Regions from separate parts of the Thioclava sp. 'Guangxiensis' genome, predicted to be linked through region 2. Evidence: riboswitches for the same ligand, from Rfam matches in the RefSeq annotation. Region 2 holds a riboswitch; the other holds the start of a gene.
The links. A riboswitch is a leader RNA that binds a small molecule or an ion and turns the genes downstream of it on or off. The one in region 2 is predicted to bind thiamine pyrophosphate.
Positions count from the first base shown of each region.

Region 1 (7,688 bases), on a different replicon from region 2:
GTGCATCCGGTCCAGATTTGTTATCCGATGAAACAATTCGGATAATCCGATCAATCTGTCAGCGCCTTGACACCTTCATAGAGCAGATCACTCAGCGCCTTGGCCTCGACGGGCGGGTGGTCGACATTGCCCAGCATCAGATCGAGCCGCACATAGCGGCGGTGATCGACCTCTGTTTCGAGCGCGATCAGGCGCTTGGCCGCCAGTTCCTCTTGCACCTTGTGCAGCGGCAACCAGCCGAAACAGACCCCCTGCCGCACCGCCTCGATCGCACTTTCCACCCCCGAGACATACCAGATCCGGCCTTCGGTCACTGGAGGCTCGGGGCGTTCGTTATCGCGTTCACGCACGATCACCCGCAAATAGCGCACAAGATCGTTGTGGCGCAGGGCACCTTTAGCCTGCGCCAGAGGATGGTCTGGCCGGGCCACGGGTGCCATCAGCACCTCGTAGAGCGGGCGCCCTTCCATGCGGCGCGGATCGGGCAGACAGATCGCCAGATCGAACCTCTGATCCTCGAGCGCCGAGGCATAGGTCCGCTCGACCTCGCGCAGATCGATCCGCGTTTCGGGATAGCGCGCGATCACCTGCGAGATGGCCTGCATCAGGAGCGGCTTTGGGAAAAGGCTATCGACAACGATGCGCAGATCACGCTCCGCTTTGCCCGCGATCTCGGCCGCGCGGGCCTCGATCCGGCGCATATCCTCCAGCACCGGCAGGATCTCGGCCAGCAGCACCTTGCCGGTCTGTGTCAGCACGGCCCGCCTGCCCTGCACCTCCATGATTGTCACGCCCAGATTGTCCTGCAGCTTCGAGATGGCATAGCTGACCGAAGACTGGCTGCGTGACAGGATATGCGCGGCATCGGCAAAATTCCCGCATTTCACAACGGTTTGGAGAACGCTCCATTGCTCGAGCGTTGAACGCGGGATGGAATAGCTCATGCGGGGCCTGCTGGTTGCGCGGTCGACATGCCGCCGGACTGTCGCGACGGCAATCTAGCGTCCTCTGGCCGGATCGCAAGACCGGTTTCAGCACGCATGACGCCCATCAAAAAGCCCCCGCTTTCTGGAAAGCGGGGGCGGGATGACGTGCGGGCGGTTAGCGCAGGATGCGGCCGATCCGCGCGATGCCCTCGTCGATCTGTTCGTCGCTGGCACAGGAATAGCTCAGCCGCAGCGTGTTCTGGCCTGAACCATCGGCATGGAACGCCCCGCCCGGAACAAAGGCCACCTTCTCGTCGCGCACGGCTTTCGCCAGAAGCTCGGCGCCGTTCAGCTTGGGGTCGAATGTCAGCCAGATGAACATACCGCCCTCGGGGCGGGTGAAGCTGACCGAAGCCGGCATCTCGCGCTCGAGCGCGGCAATCATCCGGTCGCGGCGGGAGGCATAGACTGCTTTGATCTTGGCCACATGCTCGTGGAAGATCGCGCGGGCAACATGGTTGGTCACGATCTGGTTGAGGGTCGGCGAATGCAGATCGGCGGCCTGTTTCATCAGCACCAACCGGTCGATCACGGGCTTGGCCGCCACGACCCAGCCCACCCGCAGGCCCGGTGCCAGGGTCTTCGAGAAGGAACCGCAATAGATCGTACGGGTATTCTCGATGCCGCCTTTACGCTCGATATCGAGTGCGAGAATCGGAGGGATCGCCTCGCCATCGAAGCGCAGGTTCTGATAAGCGCCATCCTCGATGATCGCGCAATCGAGCGCCTCGGCCTGATCGAGCACACGCTCGCGGCCCTCGCGCGGGATGGTCTCGCCAGTGGGGTTGGCGAAATCGGCCGAGAGATAGGCGAACTTCACCTCGCCGCCGGCGGCTTTGGCCTCGGCTTTCAGCGTCTCGGGGTCGATATTCGACATCGGATCGAGCGGGATGTAGCGCGGCTCATAGGCATTGAACGCACCCAGAGCACCCAGATAGGTCGGGCGCATCACGGCGGCAGTATCGTTCTCGGTCAGCATCAGCTTGCCAAGATAGTCGAGCGCCTGCTGCGAGCCGGAGGTGATCATGATATTATCGACCGCGCAAGGCACGCCGATCTTTTCCATCTCGCCCACCAGCCATTCGCGTAGCGGACGGTAACCTTCGGAGACCGAATATTGCAGCGCCGCATGGCCGTTATTATCGGCCATCGTCGCGGCAAAGGCGTCGGAATAGGCCGTGCTCGGGAACAGGGTCGGGTCGGGAATGCCGCCCGCGAAGGAAATGATATCGGGCTGGTCGAGAAGTTTCAGCAGCTCCCGGATCTCCGAGGCTTTCATCCGGCCCGCGCGGCGTGCGAGCACTTTCGTCCAGTCCATTTTACGTCTCCTGCGTCTCGTCCGGGCGCGCACTGCCCTTACAGGCCGCCCTTTTTCACTTAATACCCTTCGGGTCCGTGCAGCGTTAGCGCCTAACGTAACCCTTCGCAAGACGGGCAAAGGTGAGATGATGCACAGAAAACCTACGCATCGGTCATAAAAACGAGAGCAATATTACAAACAGGGCGCCACGGACGCAAAATAATTTCCACGTCCGCAGCTTTGGGTTGATCAGGCCTCGCTTGGCTCGGGGATATAGAGCGCCCCGCCCTCGCGGAATTTCTCGGCCATTTTGTCCATGCCCTCCTGCCGCTGCGCCTCGGCGCGGATGTCATGGCTGATCTTCATCGAACAGAATTTCGGCCCGCACATCGAGCAGAAATGCGCGACCTTATGGGCCTCGGCCGGCATGGTCTCGTCATGCATGGACCGCGCGGTATCGGGATCGAGCCCGATATTGAACTGGTCCTCCCAGCGGAACTCGAAGCGCGCACGGCTGATCGCGTCATCGCGCCGCTGCGCACCCGGATGGCCCTTGGCAAGGTCCGCCGCATGAGCGGCCAGCTTATAGGTGATCACGCCCGTTTTCACATCGTCACGGTCGGGCAGGCCCAGATGCTCTTTCGGCGTCACATAGCACAGCATCGCGGTGCCGAACCAACCGATCATCGCCGCACCAATCGCCGAGGTGATATGGTCATATCCCGGCGCGATATCGGTAGTCAGCGGTCCGAGCGTGTAGAAAGGCGCCTCGTGGCAGTGCTTGAGCTGCTCGTCCATATTTGCCTTGATCTTGTGCATGGCCACATGGCCCGGCCCCTCGATCATCACCTGACAGTCCTTGGCCCATGCGATCTTGGTGAGTTCCCCCAGCGTGCGCAGCTCGGCGAATTGCGCCTCGTCATTGGCATCGGCAATCGAGCCTGGGCGCAGGCCGTCCCCCAGCGAGAAACTCACATCATAGCGGCGGCAGATATCGCAGATCTCGTCGAAATGCTCGTAGAGGAAGCTCTCGCGGTGATGGTGCAGACACCATTTCGCCATGATCGAGCCGCCGCGCGAGACGATGCCGGTAACGCGTTTGGCGGTCATCGGGATCATATGCAGACGCACGCCCGCATGGATGGTGAAGTAGTCCACCCCCTGCTCGGCCTGCTCGATCAGCGTGTCGCGGAAGATCTCCCAAGTGAGATCCTCGGCCACGCCGCCCACCTTTTCCAGCGCCTGATAGAGCGGCACCGTGCCGATCGGCACCGGAGAGTTGCGGATGATCCAGTCGCGGATATTGTGGATATTGCGGCCCGTCGAGAGGTCCATCACCGTGTCCCCGCCCCAGCGGATCGCCCAGACCATCTTCTCGACCTCTTCCTCCATCGAGGAGGTCACCGCCGAATTGCCGATATTGGCGTTGATCTTCACCTTGAAGTTACGCCCGATGATCATCGGTTCCAGCTCGCGGTGGTTAATATTGGCGGGGATAATCGCGCGGCCCTCGGCAATCTCGGTCCGCACGAATTCGGGCGTCACCAGATCGGGGAGGGTCGCGCCCATCGGGTCACCGTCGCGCGTATAAGCGGCCATACGGCCCTCGTTCTCGCGGATCGCCACAAACTCCATCTCGGGAGTGATGATCCCTGCGCGCGCATATGCCAGCTGCGTCACCGCGCGGTCACCCACGGCCCGCAGCGGCGGGCGCTGCACGGGGAACGGCGCTACCAGACGGTCGCCCTTGGCGAAACCGTTATCGGCATCGGTAATGGCGCGGCCCTCGTATTCCTCGATCTCGCCGCGTGCCTGCAGCCAGCCGCCACGGGTCTCGGGCAGGCCTTTGGCGATGTCGATCCGGGCGGCCGGATCGGTATAGGGCCCCGAACTGTCATAGACACAGAGCGCCTCTTCATTCGAGATCTCGATCTCGCGCATGGGCACGCGCAGCGCGTGGATATTACCTTCCTTATGCACCTTGCGCGAACCAATCAACGCGCCTGTGGTGATGGTCGGGATGATGTCTTTCATGTCGGTCTCCTCTTACGAAAAGACCCAACCAAAAACTGCGAGGGAATAGGCCACAGCTGACCCGGAAATGGGCCGGAGCGGCCCGAAAGGACCGCCCATGAGACATGGATGCGGAATTGCCCTTCGGTCTTCCTACGCCAGCATCAACTGGGTCAGGTTCAAAGGGTCGCGTCACCGGAATTACTTCCAATCAGCCTCTCAGTCCCTTGGGCGGGACTCCCCTGACGTGGGTGCAGACTTGCCGAAAATCGAGGCGGCGTCAATGGGCCTCTGCGGGGACCTTGCGGGTTTCCCCGCCGCGAAATGGACCAGTGCGGCGGGGAAAGGGGTCAGACCTGTGCCAGAGGGCGCGCGGTCCGCGGACTGTTCTGTCCGAAATGTTCGGCCAGGGCATCGACAACATAATCGGCCATCGCCTGACGGGTCTCCTCGGTGCCCGAGCCCAGATGCGGGGTCAGGATCAGGCGCGGATCATCGATAAAGGCCTGCGGCACCTGCGGCTCGTGCTCGAACACATCAAGTGCGGCCCCCGCCAGCCCGTCGCGGGCCATGGCCTCCAGAAGGGCCGCCTCATCGACCACCGGCCCCCGCGCCACATTGACGAGGAACCCGCGCGGCCCCAGCGCCGCGATCTCCGCGGCCCCGAAAGAATGGCGGGTGGCCTCGGTCAGCGGGCAGGTCAGGATCACCAGATCGCAGGCCTCGGCCAGCGACACCGCGCTTGTGTGATAGGTATACTCCACAGGCTTGCGGTTCGGGCCCTGGTAATGGATCCGTGCGCCCATGGCCTCCAGCCTGCGCGCTAGCGCCTTGCCGATCGTGCCGAGCCCGACAATTCCTACATCCATTTGCGAGATCGAACGTCCGAGTTTGTATTGCGGCTGCTCGGGCCATTTTCCTGTCCGCACGAAGCCATCCGCCTGCACCAGATCACGGGTGACCGCCAGCGCCAGCCCGAGCGCGGCATTGGCCACATCTTCGGCCAGAATATGCGAGGTATTCAGGAGTTTGATGCCACGCGCCTTGACGGCCGGCACATCGACATTGTCGAGCCCCGCGCTATAGCTTGCGATGACCTCCAGATCGGGCAGCGCATCGAGAAGCGCCTGATCTACGATGGTCTTACGCAGCGCAAGCCCCCGCACGCCCTTGCCGTTTTGCGCAAGCCATGCCGCAGGATCACTCTCCGGCAGAATGCGCAGATCGAACAGCTCTTCCAGCTCGGCGCCGGTGGTCTGTGGCAGTTTGGCAGCTTTCAACACAACAGGTTTGGTCATCATAATCTCCATGGACGAAGGGGCCCGCAGCATCCCGCAGGCCCTTTTGTAAATGCTCTCAGCCCTGCGCGCCGCTCTCGACACGTTTGATCGGGCCCATCACGAAGGCAAAGAGGATCGCTGCCACAAGGCAATGCGCGGCCACGAAATAGAGCCCCACGGTATAGCCGCCCGTCACCTGCACGGTGTAACCGAAGACGATGGGGGTGATAATGCCTCCCACATTGCCGATGCAGTTGAAGATCGCACCGGCCAGACCCACAGCCTCACGCGGCGCAGTATCCGAGATCACGGCCCATGTGCCCGAGCCTGCGGCCATGCCCTTGCCGAAGAAGGCAAGCCCCATCAGCGCCACGATCATGATGTTGGAGTTGCTGAACGCCGCCAGAACGATAGAACACCCGATCAGCATACCCAGCACATAGGGCGTCTTGCGGCCCCGCGACACGCTCCAGCCATTGCGGATCAGCGCATCCGATACCGAGCCGCCCGTGATGCCGCCGATAAAGCCCGCGATGGCCGGAAGCATGGTGGCAAAGCCCGCCTCCATGATGTTCATGCCCCGCGCCTGCACCAGATAGATCGGGAACCATGTGATGAAGAAATAGCTCAATGCGATGGTGCAATATTGCCCGATATAGGCGCACCAGAGCATGCGGTTGCTCAGCAGCAGCCCGAACATCTTGGCCGAGGCCTTGGGGCGGTTGGTCAGCTCGCGCTGGCTGTCGATATCGACCATCGCGCCGCCCGCTTCCATCAGCTCCAGCTCGGCGGCATTCACGCCCCGATGCTCGCGCGGCGGCTTCATGAATTTGAACCACACGACCGCGGCCAGAAGACCCACCACACCCAGCGTGAAGAAGGGCACAGGCCAGCCGAAGCTCTGCACCAGCCAGCCCGAGATCGGCGAATAGATCGCGACCGCGAAATAGGAGGCCGAGGCAAAGAGCGAGGTGGCAAGCCCCCGCTCCCCGCGCGGAAACCACATCACCGCGACACGGGCATTCGCCGGAAAACTCGGCGCCTCGATCAATCCCAAGGCGAAGCGCAGCACGAAAAGGAGCCCCAGCGCAACCGATAGTTCGGTGGTCACCTCGCCGACCAACCCCACAAGGAAGGTGGCGATGGACCACAGGACCAGTGCTACGCCATAGATCATCTTGGTGCCGAATTTATCCAGCAGCATCCCGCCCGGGATCTGACCGATCACATAGGCCCAGCTGAAGGCCGATAACACATAACCCAGTTGCATCGGGCTGAGACCGAACTCCGCCTTGATGCCCGAGCCCGCGATCGACAGGATTGAGCGGTCGGCATAGGCGGTCGTCGCCAGAAACAGGATCAACCCCAGCATGTAGTAACGGGTATGCGTCGGGCGCGCGGCGTCTACGGCCACGTGCTCCGTAGAGCTCGAATACGTCATTGATGTCCTCCCGTGCGGCCCCGCAATGTGACCGCTCTCCAAACCGGCCGCAGGGTGTAGCGTAAAAGCTACGGGAAGCAGGCATCCTCATACCTGCGTCCCATCCTGCGGACCATCCTCCGAACCGGGCGTCCCCTCCTGCCCGTTCATTGCAGATAAACTGCGCCCTTGCCAAGCATGGGTCAACATTGATTAATATCGTCAATATGAAAAACTGGATGACACAAGAGGAAGCCAGCAACGCGCTGGGGGTCCGGCGGCAGACGCTTTACGCCTATGTCAGCCGCGGCCAGATCACGGTCCGCCCTGACCCTGAGACATCGGGGCGAAACCTTTATAATGGCGAGGATATTTCGGCTCTTCTCAACCGTCGGAGCCGCGGGCGCGGGCGGGCAAGTATCGCCACAAGTACCATGTCATGGGGCGAACCTATCATCTCGACGATGATCTCGACCACCGCGCAGGGCCGATTGTATTACCGTGGGGTCAATGTCGGAACATTGGCCGAGTCGGCGTCTCTGGAGGAGACGGCGCGGCTCCTCTGGGCGATGGACCGGCTGCCCGAATTCCCCGCAATACCCTCATATCCGGGCAATGCCGGTCGTGCGCGGGTTTTTCAGGCATTGGCGGCAGAGGCGGCCCATGCCATCCCCTCGGGCAGTCTTTCG
Region 1 covers NZ_CP155823.1:266,109-273,796, reverse strand. Annotated here, with positions in the region: gene ABEB22_RS14775 (LysR family transcriptional regulator) at 51-944, opposite strand; gene ABEB22_RS14770 (PLP-dependent aminotransferase family protein) at 1,102-2,304, opposite strand; gene thiC (phosphomethylpyrimidine synthase ThiC) at 2,536-4,320, opposite strand; TPP riboswitch at 4,433-4,553, opposite strand; gene ABEB22_RS14760 (2-hydroxyacid dehydrogenase) at 4,650-5,600, opposite strand; gene ABEB22_RS14755 (MFS transporter) at 5,656-7,020, opposite strand; gene ABEB22_RS14750 (citrate/2-methylcitrate synthase) at 7,239-7,688, shown strand, end outside.
Region 1: linked by a shared signal. The riboswitch ahead of thiC (phosphomethylpyrimidine synthase ThiC) and the one ahead of thiD (bifunctional hydroxymethylpyrimidine kinase/phosphomethylpyrimidine kinase) in region 2 are both predicted to bind thiamine pyrophosphate.

Region 2 (7,688 bases):
AGCGCCTATCCGCTTTACGGGACCGTCGAAACCGCGCCCGATCTGCCGCTGGATCAGCTCCAGACCCCGCAGGACGGGATCTATGGCGCCCTGATCGATCCCGTTCTGGCGGACCGGATGGGCTTGAAACCGGGCGATCGGGTCGAGATCGGCGGGGTGGCGTTGCGCATGCTGGCGCGGCTTGCCCGTGCGCCCGACGAGACAGGGGCGGGGATCACGCTCGGCCCGCCGGTGATCGTGGCCACGAAGGCGCTGGAGGGCTCGCGGCTCTTGGATGCGGGGGCACTTTTCGAGAGCGAATACCGCGTGGCGCTGCCCCAAGGCACCGATCTCGATGCGCTGAAGGCCGAGGCCCGCATCCGGTTCAAGGATGCGGGTATGAGCTGGAGCGATCGCAGACGCGCCTCTCCGGGGGCGGACCGTTTTGCGACGCGGTTGGGGAGTTTCCTTGTGCTTGTCGGGCTTGCGGGGCTGACCGTGGGCGGGGTCGGGATCTCGTCCTCGGTCTCGAGCTGGCTCGAACGCAAGGCCGCGACGGTGGCCACCCTGCGCGCCATCGGGGCTACGGGGCGCACGATCCGTTGGGTGTTCTACTGGCAGCTGATCGGGTTGACGGTGCTTGGCATCGTGGCGGGGCTTGCGCTGGCGAGCCTTCTGGTGCTGGGCTTTGGCGGGCTGATCGGGCGGGTCATGCCGATCCCCGTAGATCTGCGGCTGGCGCTTGGCCCGATGGCCGAGGCCGCGATGTATGGCGCACTTGTCACCGCGATCTTCTCGCTCTGGCCGCTCTCGCGCCTGTCGCAGACGCGGGTGGCGCGCCTCTATCGCTCGCGTTCGCGGGGGCTGCCACCCTTGGGGATGCTGGCGCTGATCGCCGTGCTGCTGGCGGTTCTGGTGGGGGCGTCGATGGCGCTCTCTGGTCTGCCTTGGCTGGCGCTTGGCGCTTTGGGTGGTGTGGCTGGGGCGCTGGGCCTGCTGGCGCTGATGGGCTGGCTGACCAAACGCTTAGCGGCGCGGGTGCAGCGCGTGTTGCGCGGCGCGCCGGCGCTGCGCGTGGCGCTGGCGGGGATTTCGGGGCCGGGCTCGGAGGCGCTGCCGGTGGTGCTGTCGCTGGGGCTGGGGTTGTCAGTGCTGTCGGCCATCGGGCAGGTGGATGCGGGGCTGCGCAACGCGATCGCCACCGATCTGCCGAAACAGGCACCGGCTTTCTTCCTGCTGGACATCCAGCCCGACCAGCTCGCGCCCTTCAAGGCGCAGATGCAGACCGATCCGCAGGTCGAGCGGGTCGAGACCACACCCATGCTGCGCGGTGTGATCACGCAGATCAACGGCAAGCCCGCGCGTGAAGGACGCCCCGATCACTGGGTTCTGCGCGGTGACCGTGGCGTGACCTATGCCGCGACCCCGCGCGAGGCGATCACCGAAGGACAGTTCTGGCCCGAAGATTACACCGGCGCTCCGCAGATCAGCTTTGCCGCCGAGGAGGCGAAGGAGATCGGGCTGAAGCTGGGAGATACGCTCACGGTGAATATCCTTGGCCGCGATATCACCGCGCCGATCACCTCCTTCCGCAATGTCGATTTCTCGACGGCGGGGATCGGGTTCGTGATCACCTTCAACCCTTCGGCGCTGGCAGGCGCACCGCATACCCATCTGGCCACACTCTATGCCCCCGAGACAGCCGAGCCCGAGATCCTGCGCACGCTTGCGCAGGCCTTCCCCAATGTCACTGCTGTGCCCGTGCGCGAGGCGATCGGGCGCCTGACCGAGGCGCTGCAGGCGATTGCGCGGGCCACCTCTCTGGCGGCAAGTGTGACGCTGGTGACGGGGGTGATCGTGCTGATCGGGGCCTCGGCCTCGGGCGAGGCGCGCCGCGCATGGGAAGCCGCATTGCTGAAGACACTGGGCGCCAGCCGGACCCGTATCCTGACGGCGTTCCTTTTGCGCGCGCTCATCCTTGGCGGCGTCGCGGGGCTGGTGGCCGTGGGGGCAGGGGCCTTGGCCGGATGGGCGGTGCTCACACGCGTTATGGATCTGGGCTATGCAATCGCTTGGGGGCCTGCGCTGGCAGTCCTGTTCACGGGTATGCTGGCGGCGCTCCTGTCGGATCTGTTCTTTGTGATCCGCCCGCTGCGGGTGCGCCCCGCGCGTATCCTGCGGCAGGCTGACTGAACGGGCTAACCGAAGGGGCGCATCGATCCCCCTTGTGCTGGACCGGCCAGAGGTCTAGCCTGACACCAATCCGTTGGGGTGCCCGCAAGGGCTGAGAGGCGATAGCTAACTCATCGAACCTGATCCGGCTCATACCGGCGTAGGAAACGGAACCGAAGCGATGGGTGCAGTCTCTCTGCGCCCCCTTTCTCCGCCCGCGCCCTTGTGCCGGTGGCTTTGGAGGAGGGGATATGGTCGCAAGACTTCTGATTATTGCAGGCTCCGATTCGGGCGGCGGTGCGGGGCTTCAAGCCGATATGAAGGCGGCTTCGGCGCTCGGGGTCTATGCGATGACTGCGGTCACGGCTGTCACCGCGCAGAACACGCGCGGTGTGAGCGCCGTGGCGCTGATGACGCCCGAGATGCTGCGCGCCCAGATCCGTGCCTGTCTGGAGGATATCGGCGCGGATGCGGTGAAAATCGGCATGCTCGGCTCGGCGGATCTGGTGCGGGTGGTGGCCGAGGAACTTGCGGGCTTTGCAGGCCCTGTGGTGCTTGATCCGGTGATGATCGCCAAATCCGGTGATGCGCTTCTGGCAGAGGAGGCGGTGGCCGCGCTGACCACCCAGCTCCTGCCAAGGGCGACGCTCCTGACCCCCAACCTGCCCGAAGCCGCTTGTCTCTTGGGCCTGCCCGAAGCGCAGGAGGCCGATGAGGCACAGGCCCGCGCGCTTCAGGCGCTGGGGCCCGGGGCCGTTCTCCTGAAGGGTGGTCATGCGGCGGGCGAGGTCTGTACCGACCTGCTGCTGGCGGATGCGGCCTATCGTTTCACCGCGCCGCGCATCGCCACCCGCAATACCCATGGCACGGGCTGTTCGCTGGCCTCTGCGGTGGCGGCGGGGCTGGCCTCGGGGAGGCCGCTGCCTGAGGCGGTGGCGCGCGCCCATGACTGGCTGCAGGGCGCGATCCGTGCGGCCGACAGCCTGCAGATCGGGCAGGGCCATGGGCCGGTGCATCATTTCCACGGGATCTGGTCCGAGGAGGCACTGGTATGAGCGTTGATTTCACCATTCTTGGCGCGGGGGTTGCGGGGCTTGCCACCGCGCATGAGCTGGTCGCGCGTGGTGCGCGGGTGCAGGTCATCGACCCCAATGGCGCGGCTGGTCCGCATGGCTGCAGCTGGTGGGCGGGCGGCATGCTGGCGCCGTATTGCGAGAGCGAGATCAGCGAGGAGGTGATCGTGCGCCATGGTCTGGCGGCGGCGGATTGGTGGGCGCGGGCGGGCGTGCCGGTGATCCGTCGCGGGACGCTGGTGGTGACGCTTGCGCGCGACCGGCGCGAGCTGGACCGTTTCGCGCGGCGCACCGACGGGCACCGCTGGCTGGGAGGCGCGGAGATCGCCGCGCTGGAGCCCGATCTAGCGGAACGCCACGCCCGCGCGCTGTTTTTTGACACCGAGGCCCATATCGATCCGCGTATCGCATTGCGCGGTCTGCGCGACGGGCTGGCGGCGAAGGGGGTCGAGATCCTGCCCGAGGCCCCGCATCTGGGGCGGCTCGTGGATTGTCGCGGTCTGGTGGCGCGGGATCTTCTGCCCGATCTGCGGGGCGTGCGGGGCGAGATGGTGGTGCTGCGCTGTCCGCAGATCACGCTCAGCCGACCGGTACGGCTGCTGCATCCGCGTTATCCGCTCTATATCGTGCCGCGCGGCGACGGGGTTTTCATGCTCGGCGCCTCTCAACTCGAGGGCGACAGCCGTGGGCCCTCGACCCTGCGCTCCACCGTGGAGCTGCTGAATGCGGCCTTCGCGCTGCATCCCGGTTTTGCCGAGGCCGAGGTGCTGGAACTGGGTGCCGATGCCCGCCCTGCATTTGCCGATAACATCCCCCGCGTGGTGGCCGCGCGAGAGCGCACCCATGTCAACGGGCTCTACCGTCATGGCTATCTGATGTCGCCCGCTTTGGCGGTGACGGCGGCCGATTACCTGATGGAAGGCACCATATCCGAACTGTGCAAGGAGGCCGCATGCGCCTGATCGTCAACGGAACGCCAACCGAGGCGGAAGCAGCTACTCTGGCCGAGGCCCTGATGGCTCTGGGCTATGGCGAGGCGAAAGTCGCCACAGCCGTCAACGAGGTCTTTGTGGCCTCTGCCGCCCGCGCGGGCCACGCGCTGCGCGAGGGCGACCGTCTGGAAATTCTCGCACCCCGTCAGGGAGGGTAACATGCCTGTTTTCTATGGCACCGAAATCACATCGCGGCTGATGCTGGGCACCTCGCAATATCCCAGCCCCGTGGATCTGTCGCAGGCCTTCGAACGCTCGGGGGCGGGGGTGGCGACCGTCTCCCTGCGCCGCGAGAGCGCGGGCAGTGGCACGGGCGCGGGCTTCTGGGATCTGATCCGCGGGCTGGCGGTGCCGGTCCTGCCCAACACCGCTGGCTGCCATTCGGTGAAGGAGGCGGTGACCACCGCCCATATGGCGCGCGAGGTCTTTGACACCGACTGGATCAAGCTGGAGGTGATCGGCCATCCCGATACGCTCCAGCCCGATCCTTTCGGCCTCGTGGAAGCCACGCGCATTCTGGCGGAGGACGGGTTCAAGGTGTTTCCCTATACCACCGAGGATGGTGTCCTGGGGGGGCGGCTTCTGGAGGCGGGGGCCGAGGTCCTGATGCCATGGGGGGCGCCTATCGGCACGGGGCTCGGGGTGAACAATCCCTACGGGCTGCGGACCCTGCGTGCGCAGTTTCCCGAGGTGCCGATGGTGATCGATGCGGGGCTGGGGCTGCCCAGCCATGCCGCGCAGGCGATGGAGATGGGCTTTGATGCGGTGCTTCTGAATACGGCAGTGGCCAAGGCCGGAGACCCTGCAGCCATGGCCGAAGGCTTTGCCCGCGCGCTCGAGGCAGGGCGGCTGGCCTATGAGGCCGACCCGATGGAGCCGCGCGATATGGCCCAGCCCTCGACGCCGGTGATCGGCATGGCGGTGCTGGCATGATCCCGCGGTTCTATCCGATCTTCGACCATCCCGACTGGCTGCGCCGCGCGCTGCCCTTGGGGGTGAAATTCGTCCAGCTGCGGATCAAGGACCAGCCGCAGGACCGCCTGCGCGAGATGCTGGCTGAGGGCCGCGATCTGTGCCGTGCGCATGGGGCGCAGCTGGTGGTGAATGACCATTGGCAGTTGGCGATCGAGCTGGGTTGTGACTGGCTGCATCTGGGGCAGGAGGATCTGGAGAGTGCCGATCTGATGGCGATCCGTGGCGCGGGGCTGAAGCTGGGCGTCTCTACCCATGACGAGGCCGAGCTGGATCGTGCCCTGACGGTGATCCCCGATTATATCGCGCTGGGGCCTGTCTGGCCGACGATCCTGAAGAAGATGAAATGGCATCAGCAGGGCGTGGAGAAGCTGACCGAGTGGAAGCGGCTCTGCGCAGGGGTGCCCTTGGTGGCGATTGGCGGGTTGTCGGTGGAACGCGCGCCCTTGGCCCTTGCGGCAGGGGCCGATTGCGTGTCGGTGGTGACCGATATCACGCTGAACGCTGACCCCGAGGCGCGGATCGGACAATGGCTGGAGGCCACCGCATGACCCGCTATGCCCGCCAGAGCGCTATTCTGGGTGCGGCCTCGGACCGTTTGCAAAAGGCGCGGGTGCTGGCTGTGGGGGCCGGTGGATTGGCAGCCCCCGTGCTGCAATATCTGGTCGGGGCGGGCGTGGGCCATATCCGTCTGATGGATGCGGATCGGGTGAGCCTGTCGAACCTGCACCGCCAGACGCTGTTCCGTGAGGGGGATCTGGGTGCGCTCAAGGTGGAGGCCGCTGCCCGCCATATGGCTGCGCTCAATGGGGAGGTGCGGATCGCGCCGCAGGCTGAGGCGCTGAGCCCCGCCAATGTGGCGCAGGCGGTGGAAGGCTGCGATCTGGTGCTTGATTGCGCCGATAGTTTTGCGGTCAGCTATATCCTCTCGGATCAGTGTCTTGCGCGGCGCATCCCGCTGATTTCGGCCTCTGTGGTCGAAAGTGCAGGCTATGTGGGGGGCTTTTGTGCGGGGGCGCCTTCGCTCAGGGCGGTGTTCCCCGATCTGCCGCAGCGCATGGGCAGCTGCGCCGAGGACGGGGTGCTGGGGCCGGTCGTGGGGATTATCGGGAGCCTGCAGGCGCAGATGGCGCTGGCGGTTCTGACCGGTCATGGCGAGAGCCCTCTGGGGCGGGTCACCAGCTTTGACGCCACCCATTGGCGCTTTGGTGGCTTTGCCTTCCACGACGCACCCGAACCCGATTTCGCACCGCGCTTCATTGCGCCCGAGGCACTGAGCGATGCGGATCTGGTTGTCGATCTGCGGCGGCCCGAGGAAGGCCCGCTGGCGCATCCTCAAGCGCATCGCCTGCAGGCCGCGGACCTACCGGAGATGGCGCGGCAGGCGAGGCATGAACGTCTGGTGCTGGTCTGCCGTTCGGGCCAGCGGGCTTGGGCCGCGGCGGAGGCCGTGCGGCCATATTGGCAGGGCGAGATCGTGCTGGTCGCGATGGGCGCTCGGAATGGTGAAGAGGCTTATAATAATTCTCGGGTTGCAGCCGGTGACATGGAGGTGCCGGGCGCTATCTAGCGGCCTGACGATATGACGGAGCCCCGCATGCCACAGAGCCACAGACCAGATGCCCCGAACCGGCTGACAACGGGGTCGATCCCGTGGCAACTGGCGCTCTTCGCGCTGCCGACGCTGGGTTCGTCGGTGCTGCAATCGGCGGGCGGCTCGATCGACTCGGCCTGGGTCGGCAATCTAATCGGCGAGGCGGCGCTGGCGGCCACGACCAATGGCAACCTGATCATGTTCCTGCTGGTCAGCTTTGTGTTCGGTTTCGGCATGGCCGCGACGATCCTGATCGGGCAGGCCATCGGGCGGGGAGCCTTGGGCGAGGCGCGGCGGATTGTGGGCACCGCGGTTGGATGTTTCCTGCCATTGGCGGTGGTGGTGGCCGGCGCGGGCTATGTGACGGCACCGCATCTGTTGGCGCTTCTGGGCACCGATCCGCAGATCGAGGAACTGGCGCGCAGCTATCTGCAGCTGACCTTTGTCGCCATGCCCGGCATCCTGATGCAGACCATGCTGATGATGGTGCTGCGCGGGTCGGGCGACTCGCTCACGCCGCTCTATTTCATGATCATGGCGGTGGTGCTGGCGGCGGTGCTGAACCCGTGCCTGATCCTCGGGCTGGGGCCATTGCCCGAGCTGGGCATCGGCGGCTCGGCCATTAGCCTCGGGCTGGCGAACTATGTCTCGCTGGTGGCGATGCTGGCCTATATCTATCTGCGCGATCTACCGCTGCGGCTGCGCGGGGCGGAGCTGCGCTTCCTGATCCCCGATGGCGCGCTCCTGCGGCAGATCGTGGCCAAGGGCCTGCCCATCGGCTTGCAGATGGTGGTGGTGACCACCGCCGCGTTGACGGTGCTGCGGCTGATCAATAACGAGGGGGTCGATACGACCGCCGCCTATGGCGCGGTGCAGCAGATCTGGACCTATGTCCAGATGCCTGCC
Region 2 covers NZ_CP155822.1:780,049-787,736, reverse strand. Annotated here, with positions in the region: gene ABEB22_RS03875 (ABC transporter permease) at 1-2,172, shown strand, start outside; TPP riboswitch at 2,237-2,335, shown strand; gene thiD (bifunctional hydroxymethylpyrimidine kinase/phosphomethylpyrimidine kinase) at 2,403-3,206, shown strand; gene ABEB22_RS03865 (FAD-dependent oxidoreductase) at 3,203-4,186, shown strand; gene thiS (sulfur carrier protein ThiS) at 4,177-4,374, shown strand; gene ABEB22_RS03855 (thiazole synthase) at 4,376-5,149, shown strand; gene ABEB22_RS03850 (thiamine phosphate synthase) at 5,146-5,739, shown strand; gene ABEB22_RS03845 (ThiF family adenylyltransferase) at 5,736-6,758, shown strand; gene ABEB22_RS03840 (MATE family efflux transporter) at 6,786-7,688, shown strand, end outside.